2 regions of the Microbacterium sp. LWH3-1.2 genome follow, and region 1 is predicted to be linked to the other one. Evidence: predicted binding sites of a transcription regulator. Region 1 holds the regulator's gene; the other holds the start of a gene.
The links. Region 1 encodes HrcA, which represses chaperone genes, less so after heat shock. Its sites were predicted from a motif close to TTNGCACTCGNNNNNNNCGAGTGCNAA; they were not measured.
Positions count from the first base shown of each region.

Region 2: a site for HrcA is predicted at 2,714-2,740, ahead of groL (chaperonin GroEL). Genes of this name have one in related genera too.

Region 1 covers NZ_JBEGIK010000001.1:2,748,697-2,752,887, forward strand. Annotated here, with positions in the region: gene MRBLWH3_RS12810 (16S rRNA (uracil(1498)-N(3))-methyltransferase) at 1-414, opposite strand, end outside; gene dnaJ (molecular chaperone DnaJ) at 418-1,533, opposite strand; gene hrcA (heat-inducible transcriptional repressor HrcA) at 1,585-2,625, opposite strand; gene hemW (radical SAM family heme chaperone HemW) at 2,754-3,971, opposite strand; gene MRBLWH3_RS12830 (DUF1990 family protein) at 3,979-4,191, opposite strand, start outside.
Region 2 covers NZ_JBEGIK010000001.1:3,529,211-3,533,401, reverse strand. Annotated here, with positions in the region: gene msrB (peptide-methionine (R)-S-oxide reductase MsrB) at 1-247, opposite strand, end outside; gene MRBLWH3_RS16475 (DUF2332 domain-containing protein) at 338-1,360, shown strand; gene MRBLWH3_RS16470 (DUF3263 domain-containing protein) at 1,370-1,618, shown strand; gene MRBLWH3_RS16465 (LytR C-terminal domain-containing protein) at 1,774-2,256, shown strand; gene MRBLWH3_RS16460 (cold-shock protein) at 2,387-2,587, shown strand; gene groL (chaperonin GroEL) at 2,777-4,191, shown strand, end outside.

The DNA.
Region 1 (4,191 bases):
GGCCTCGCGCACGATCGTCGCCCAGCGCGCCCGGCCCTTCGCCGCCTTCGCGGCGTCCCACCGCGAGACGCTGCGGGCGGCCTGCCACGGCACGATCTCGTCGACACCGAGCTCGGTCGCCGCCTGGACGGCGAGCTCGTCGCGATCCCCCTTGGCCAGCGCCTGCACCAGCACGATGCGCGGGCGCGGGGGCGCAGCATCCGTCCGTCCGTCGATGCGCACGACGACCTCGCGCGGCGCGACCGACTCGACGCTGCCGGTGAGCCAGGCCCCCCGCCCGTCGCCGACCGTGACCTCCTCGCCGACCCGCACGCGGCGCACGGTCGCGGCGTGGTGCGCCTCCGTACCGGTGAGGGTCACCGTCTCGCCGGGGGCCGCATCGACGGGCTGATCGAGGAGGAAGTGCAGGGGCACGGGTCAGCCGTTCCGGAAGCGATCGCGCAGCTTGGCGAACAGGCCCTGATGGAACTCCGCCAGCTTCGGCGAGGGAGCCTTGGTGCGCTTGGCGAACTCCTCGATGAGGGCGCGCTCCTTGTGGTCGAGGCGCGTCGGGGTGACCACGTGCACGCCGACCCTGAGGTCGCCGCGCTGGGAGCCGCGCAGCGGCGTGATGCCGCGCCCCTTGATCGTGAGGATGTCGCCCGCCTGCACGCCCGCCCGCACCTCGAGATCGACGGGGCCGTCGAGCGATTCGATCGTCGTCGTGGTGCCGAGGATCGCGTCGGGCATCGACACCTCGAGCGTCGCGAGCAGGTCGTCACCGTCGCGGCTGAACACCTCGTGCGGCTGCACGGTGACCTCGATGTACAGGTCGCCGTTCGGGCCGCCCGCCGGGCCGACCTCGCCCGAACCCGGAAGCTGCAGGCGCAGTCCGGTCTCGACGCCGGCCGGGATGTCGAGCGACACTGTTCGGCGCGCGCGCACGCGCCCCTGCCCCTGGCAGGTGGCGCACGGGTACGGGATGGTCGTGCCGTAGCCCTGGCAGACGTTGCACGGCTGGGTCGTGACGACGTTCCCGAGGAGGCTCCGCACCTGGCGCTGGACGTTGCCGGTGCCGTGGCAGATGTCGCACGTGACCGGGCTCGTGCCCGGCTGGCAGCAGGAGCCCTGGCAGGTCTCGCACACCACGGCGGTGTCGACCTCGATGTCGCGGTGCGTGCCGAACACGACATCCCCGAGTTCGAGCGTGACGCGAACGAGCGCGTCCTGGCCGCGCTCGCGACGCGACCGGGGACGACCGCCACGCGACCCGCCCGCTGCGCCGAAGAACGTCTCGAAGATGTCGTTGAACCCGCCGAAGCCGCCGGCGCCGCCGCCGAACGGCGAGTCGTTGCCGCCCATGTCGTAACGTGCGCGCTGCTCGGGGTCGCTGAGGACGTCGTAGGCATGCGTCACGAGCTTGAAGCGCTCGGACGCCTCCTCGCCCGGGTTCACGTCCGGGTGCAACTGGCGGGCCAGCTTGCGGTAAGCCTTCTTGATCTCGTCGGTGGAGGCGTCGCGTGAGACGCCGAGGACCTCGTAGTGGTCAGCCACATTCGCCTTCCTGCCGCGGCGAGGCCGCGGGATCGTGGGTGCGCGCGTGCGTCAGCGGGAGCTGTCGTCCTGCTCGAGCATGCGCGTGAGATAACGCGCGACGGCGCGGACCGTCGCGAGGTTCGTGGGGTAGTCCATGCGTGTCGGGCCGAGCACGCCGACGCGGGCGAGCGCGCCCGTCGCGTCGTAGTCGCTGGCGACGACGGATGCCTCGGCCAGACCGAACGCCTCGTTCTCACGGCCGATGCTCGCCGAGAGGCCCTGTTCGTCGGCGACCATCTCGCCCATCAGCCGCAGCAGGGTCACCTGCTCCTCGATCGCCTCGAGGAGCGGGTAGATGCTGCCGCGGAAGTCGGACTCGCGGCGGGCGAGGTTGGCGCTGCCTGCCATCACGAGCTTGTCCTGCCGGAACTCTTCGAGCTCCTCGGCGACGGCGCGCACGATCTCATCCATTGCGCGTTCGTGCGCAGGCGCTTGCGTGTGGGGAGCGTCGAGTCGCTCGGCGATGCGCTGCAGTCCCTCGCGCACGGGGCGGCCGACCAGGAGGGTGCCGAGGCCGGCGCGGATGTGCGCGAGATCGGAGTCGTCGAAATCCTCGCCGACGAAGGTCAGTCGCTGAGAGACGCGTCCGGTGTCGGTGACCACGATCACCAGCATGCGTCCGCCTCCGAGCTGCACCAGCTCGACGTGCGTGACGTTCGCGCGCGCGAACGAGGGGTACTGCACGATCGCGACCTGGCCGGTCAGCTGCGTGAGCGCCCGCACGGTGCGCACGAGCACGTCGTCGAGGTCACCCGACCCGTCGAGGAACGAGGCGATGGCGGCGCGCTGGGCCGGCGAGAGCGGCCGGAGCTCGGCGAGGTGATCGACGAAGACGCGATAGCCCTTGTCGGTCGGCACCCGGCCGGACGAGGTGTGGGGCGCCACGATGAGGTCTTCGTCCTCGAGCAGCGCCATGTCGTTGCGGATCGTCGCCGCCGACACGCCGAAGGAGTGGCGCTCGACGATCGCCTTGCTGCCGACCGGCTCGCGCGTGTCGACGTAGTCCTGGACGATCGCCCGCAGTACCTGCAGACCTCGTTCGCTGACCATCCCGCCTCCTCACGCCGCAGCTGGCACTCGCATGACTGGAGTGCCAATTCTATCCGATGCCCCTGTCAGGATCGCCGAGCCACGCAGGTCGGGTTGCCGTCTCACCCGGAACCGCAATGCCGCCGAGGTCAGTCGGTGAGCGCGCGGACCACGGCGTCGGCGAGGAGACGGCCGCGGCGGGTGAGCACGACCCTCCCCCGCAGCGCGGCGTGACCGTCGATGAGACCGTCCGCGATGAGCGCGGCGACCGCGTGGCGGCCCTCGCCGAGGAGCTCCTCGACCGGCAGTCCGTCGCGGATGCGGGTGCGCAGCAGCACGCTCTCGAGGTTCCTGGCTGCGGCATCCGGAATCTCCCGTCCGGCGGCCGGCGACTCGCCCGCGGCCAGCCGCTGCGCGTAGGCGGCGGGGTGTTTGACGTTCCAGAACCGCACGCCCGCGACGTGGCTGTGCGCGCCGGGGCCGAAGCCCCACCAGTCCGAGCCGACCCAGTACGCGAGGTTGTGTCGCGAGCGGTGCGCGTCCCCGCGCGCCCAGTTCGACACCTCGTACCAGCCGAATCCTGCGCCCGCGAGCATGTCGTCTGCCAGTTCGTACATGTCGGCCTGCAGGTCGTCGTCGGGGGCGGCGACCTCGCCGCGTCGGATCTGGCGGGCGAGCTTCGTGCCGTCCTCGATGATGAGCGCGTACGCCGAGACGTGATCGGGTTCGAGCGCCACCGCCGCCCCCAGCGACGAGCGCCAGTCGTCCAGAGACTCGCCCGGGGCGCCGTAGATGAGGTCGACGCTCACGTCGAGTCCGGCGCCGCGCGCCGCGCTGACCGCCGTGCGGACGTTGTCGGGGTCGTGCGTGCGGTCGAGCGCGGCGAGGACGTGCGGGACCGCGGACTGCATGCCGACCGAGAGACGGGTGACACCGGATGCTGCGAGCTCGGCCGCGACCGCGGGGGTGACCGTGTCGGGGTTGGCCTCGACCGTGATCTCGGCGCCCTCGGCGATGCCGAATGTGTCACGGACACCTGCCAGCATGCGCCCGAGGTCGCCCGGCGGGAGGAGCGTCGGGGTGCCGCCGCCGAAGAACACCGTCGACGCGGGACGGACGCCGCCGGCGCGGGCGAGAACGGGCGCGGCAAGGGCGATCTCGCGCAGGAGCGTGTCCGCATACTCGTCCTGGCGGGCACCGCGCAACTCGGACGACGTGTAGGTGTTGAAGTCGCAGTAGCCGCAGCGCACGCGGCAGAACGGAACGTGCAGGTACACGCTGAAGTCGGCGGCCGGATCGATGCGCGTGCCGAGCGGCAGCGAGCCGTCCGAGGGAACGGGCTCGCCCAGCGGAAGTGCGGAGCCCATCAGCGCCTCACGCGGGGGTGGTGTACAGCGGCGAGATCGCGCGAAGGTAGCGCGTGAACAGCTCGCGTCGACGGCGCTTCGTGAGGCCGGGAAGCATCCGGTAGAGCACGGCGCGCGGGGCGTCGAACGCACGGACCGTGAACCAGACCTCGTCGTTGTCGTACCAGTCGAGCATGAACGACTCCTCGCCGCTGACGACCGATTCGCTCACGGTGCCCAG
Region 2 (4,191 bases), 780 kb from region 1:
TGAGCTCGACCGCCTCCGGGCGGATCGATTCGTAGAAGCTCGGCCAGCCGCAGTGCGAGTCGAACTTCGTGCCGCTCTGGAACAGCTCGGCGCCGCACGCCGCACAGGTGTACAGGCCGGCACGGCTCTCGTCGAGCAGCTCGCCGGTCCAGGGCCGCTCGGTGCCCGCCTGTCGCAGGACGGCGTACTGGTCGGGCGTCAGGTCTTCGCGCCACTGGGCGTCGCTCTTGTCGACGGCGTAGGTCATCGTTCCTCCTCGTCCGCAGCGTGCGGCACCCTCCATTCAACCTCAGCGGCACGCGCGGTGGGGCGCCCGGCCATGCGCGAGGATGGCGGGGTGGCGGATGGGACCGATGGCGACGAGACCGACGCGGTCGTCGAGCGGTACGCCCGCTTCGCGCGCGACGAGGCGCCCGATCGCTCCGCGCTCTACGCCGAGTGGGCGGACGGGGTCGCGGCCGATGCGCTGCTCGCCGCGCTGCTCGCGCGCATCCCGGCGACGCGCCGGCAGCCGCCCCTCGTGTTCGCGGTCACCCGCATGCTCGGCGCACCCGAGGACGCGTTCCCGGCGTGGGCAGAGTGGCTGCGCGAGCATGCCGACGAGGTCGTGGCCGCAGCATCCGTCCGTCGCCTCCAGACCAACGAGCCGCAGAGGTGCGCGGCTCTGCTCCCCGCCCTCGCCACGATCGACGGGCCGATCGCGCTGCTCGAGCTCGGGGCGAGCGCCGGGCTGTGTCTGTACCCCGACCGCTATTCGTACCGCTACCGGGAGAGCGGCCGCGTCGTAGCGCTCGACCCTGACGACGGCACCTCGACGGTGGTGCTGGACTGCGAGGTCACCGGCGGGCCGAAGCTGCGGCTGCCCCACGTGGTGTGGCGCGGCGGAATCGACCTCGAGCCGCTGGATGCCGCGGACGCGGCCGACCGCAGATTCCTCACGAGCCTCGTGTGGCCGGGCGAGACCGGGCGCGCAGAGCGGATCTCGGCCGCCCTCGACATCGCGTCGGCGGATCCGCCGACGCTGCTGGCCGGCGACGCGTCCGACCCGGACGTGCTGCGCGCCGCCGCCGCGCGCGCGCCGGCCGGTGCGACCCTCGTCGTCACGACGCCGGGCGTGCTGCCGCACATCCCGCACGCGGGCCGTGAACGCCTTCTCGACACCCTGCTCACCGTCGACGCGGTGTGGATCACCATCGACCCGCCGGCGCTGCACGAGCGGTGGCATCCGCCCGTCGACGCAGCGTCGTGGGGTGGTTTCGTGCTCGGACGCGACGGCGCGGCGCTCGCCGCGGTGGACCCGCTCGGCTCGTTCGTGCATTGGCGCGCGTGGCGCACTCCAGGAACGGATGCCGCGGGCTAGCGTGGAGGGGTGCCTCTGACCGACCGCGACCGCGCCATCCTCGATTTCGAGGCCGAGTGGCGCCGGCACGCGGGGGCCAAGGAGGAGGCGATCCGCTCCGACCTCGGGCTGTCGCCGGCGCGGTACTACCAGCTGCTCGGCCGTCTCATCGACACGACCGACGCGCAGGAGCACGACCCCATGCTCGTGAAGCGGCTGCGCCGGCTGCGCGAGGCGCGTCTGCACCAGGGCGCGGGGCGCGCCGCCGACGCGCGCTGACCTGCCGCTCCACGCCACGCGGGTCCGCCCGCGCGGGACGCTCAGGCTTCGACCGGTAGCATCGACGGGTGCCGACCACCAGCTTTCCCCGGGATCGTTTCGACGATGTGCCGGAGACGGACCGCGTCGGCGCCCACCGGGCCGAGAATCCGCGCATGCGTGGATGGGTCGTGCTGCTGTGGGCGGCGCTGGCGACGGTCGTGCTCATCGTCGTCGGCATCTTCGGCACCCTGCTGGCGTCCGGCCGCATCGAGCTGGTCCCCACGCCCACCCCGACCGTCGAGCCGGTCCCCGAGGTGACTCCGGTGATCGACGTGAACTACGACGTCATGATCCTCAACGCGACCCCCGAGCAGGGACTCGCGACGCAGATGAAGGACGTCGTCGTGGGTGCGGGCTGGACGGACGACAAGGTCACGGCGGGCGAGGCGGGCTCGCAGGACTTCCCGACGACCACGGTCTTCTATGTCGATCCCGCCGATCAGGCTGCTGCCGCGGGCCTGGCAGGAGTCATCGGCGGCGCGGAGATCGAGCAGAGCGAGGCGTACCCGGCGACCACGGAGGGCGTGCCCCAGCTCACGGTCGTGATCGGCCTCGACCGCACGGCGGCGGGGCAGACGCCGGCTCCTACGCCCTGACCCCCCTCTGGCGTGTTTCGCGCCGGTAAACACTTGTGTGCCTGCATGTCAACAAGTGACGAAACGGCCGGATGCCGCGATTTCGCCTGCATACGATGAAGCCCTGCACCGCCGGCAACAGGAGATACGCATGACCCAGGGCACCGTGAAATGGTTCAACGCCGAGAAGGGATTCGGCTTCATCACCGTCGCCGATGGCCAGGACGTCTTCGTCCATTACTCGAACATCGACATGTCGGGCTTCCGCGTGCTGGAGGAGGGGCAGACCGTGGAGTTCACGGTCGGCTCCGGCCAGAAAGGGCCCCAGGCCGAGTCCGTGCGCGTCGTCTGAACGTCCGGCTCAGCGCCCTGCGCTGAACCGACACCGGAGACGGGATGCCGAAAGGCGTCCCGTCTCTTGGTGTTTCCGCATCCGTCTCGGCGGCTTGCACTCGATAGGGTCGAGTGCCAGAATGATTTAGCACTCACGTTTGTTGAGTGCTAATACCCAAAGCCAACGTTCCGGAGGGACGACACACACATGGCAAAGATCATCGCTTTCGACGAGGAGGCCCGTCGCGGCCTCGAGCGCGGCCTGAACATCCTGGCCGACGCCGTCAAGGTGACGCTCGGCCCGCGCGGTCGCAACGTCGTGCTCGAGAAGAAGTGGGGCGCCCCCACGATCACGAACGACGGTGTCTCCATCGCCAAGGAGATCGAGCTGGACGACCCGTACGAGAAGATCGGTGCGGAGCTCGTCAAGGAGGTCGCCAAGAAGACCGACGACGTCGCCGGTGACGGCACCACCACCGCTACGGTTCTCGCCCAGGCGCTCGTGCGCGAGGGTCTGCGCAACGTCGCGGCCGGCGCCGACCCCATCTCGCTCAAGAAGGGCATCGAGAAGGCTGTCGCGGCCATCACCGCCGAGCTGCTCGAGTCCGCCAAGGAGGTCGAGTCCAAGGACCAGATCGCCGCCACGGCGTCGATCTCGGCTGCTGACCCGGAGATCGGCCAGCTCATCGCCGAGGCCATCGACAAGGTCGGCAAGGAGGGCGTCGTCACCGTCGAGGAGTCGCAGACCTTCGGCACCGAGCTCGAGCTCACCGAGGGCATGCGCTTCGACAAGGGCTACATCAACCCCTACTTCGTCACGGACCCGGAGCGCCAGGAGGCCGTCTTCGAGGACCCGTACATCCTCATCGCGAACCAGAAGATCTCGAACATCAAGGACCTTCTGCCCGTCGTCGACAAGGTGATCCAGGACGGCAAGGAGCTCGTCATCATCGCCGAGGATGTCGAGGGCGAGGCTCTCGCGACGCTCGTGCTCAACAAGATCCGCGGCATCTTCAAGTCGGTCGCCGTCAAGGCCCCCGGCTTCGGCGACCGTCGCAAGGCGCAGCTGCAGGACATCGCGATCCTCACCGGCGGCCAGGTCATCACCGAGGAGGTCGGTCTCAAGCTCGAGAACGCCACCCTCGACCTGCTCGGCCGTGCGCGCAAGGTCATCGTCACCAAGGACGAGACCACGATCGTCGAGGGTGCCGGCGAGGCGTCGCAGATCGAGGGTCGCGTGACCCAGATCCGCCGCGAGATCGACAACACCGACAGCGACTACGACCGCGAGAAGCTCCAGGAGCGCCTCGCCAAGCTCGCCGGCGGCGTCGCCGTCATCAAGGCGGGCGCGGCCACCGAGGTCGAGCTCAAGGAGCGCAAGCACCGCATCGAGGACGCCGTCCGCAACGCGAAGGCCGCCGTCGAAGAGGGCATCGTCGCCGGTGGTGGCGTCGCCCTCATCCAGTCGGGCAAGAAGGCGCTTGACAGCCTCCAGCTGACGGGTGACGAGGCGACCGGTGCGAACATCGTGCGCGTCGCGATCGAGGCTCCGCTCAAGCAGATCGCCCTCAACGCCGGCCTCGAGCCGGGCGTCGTGGCGAACAAGGTCTCGGAGCTCCCGCT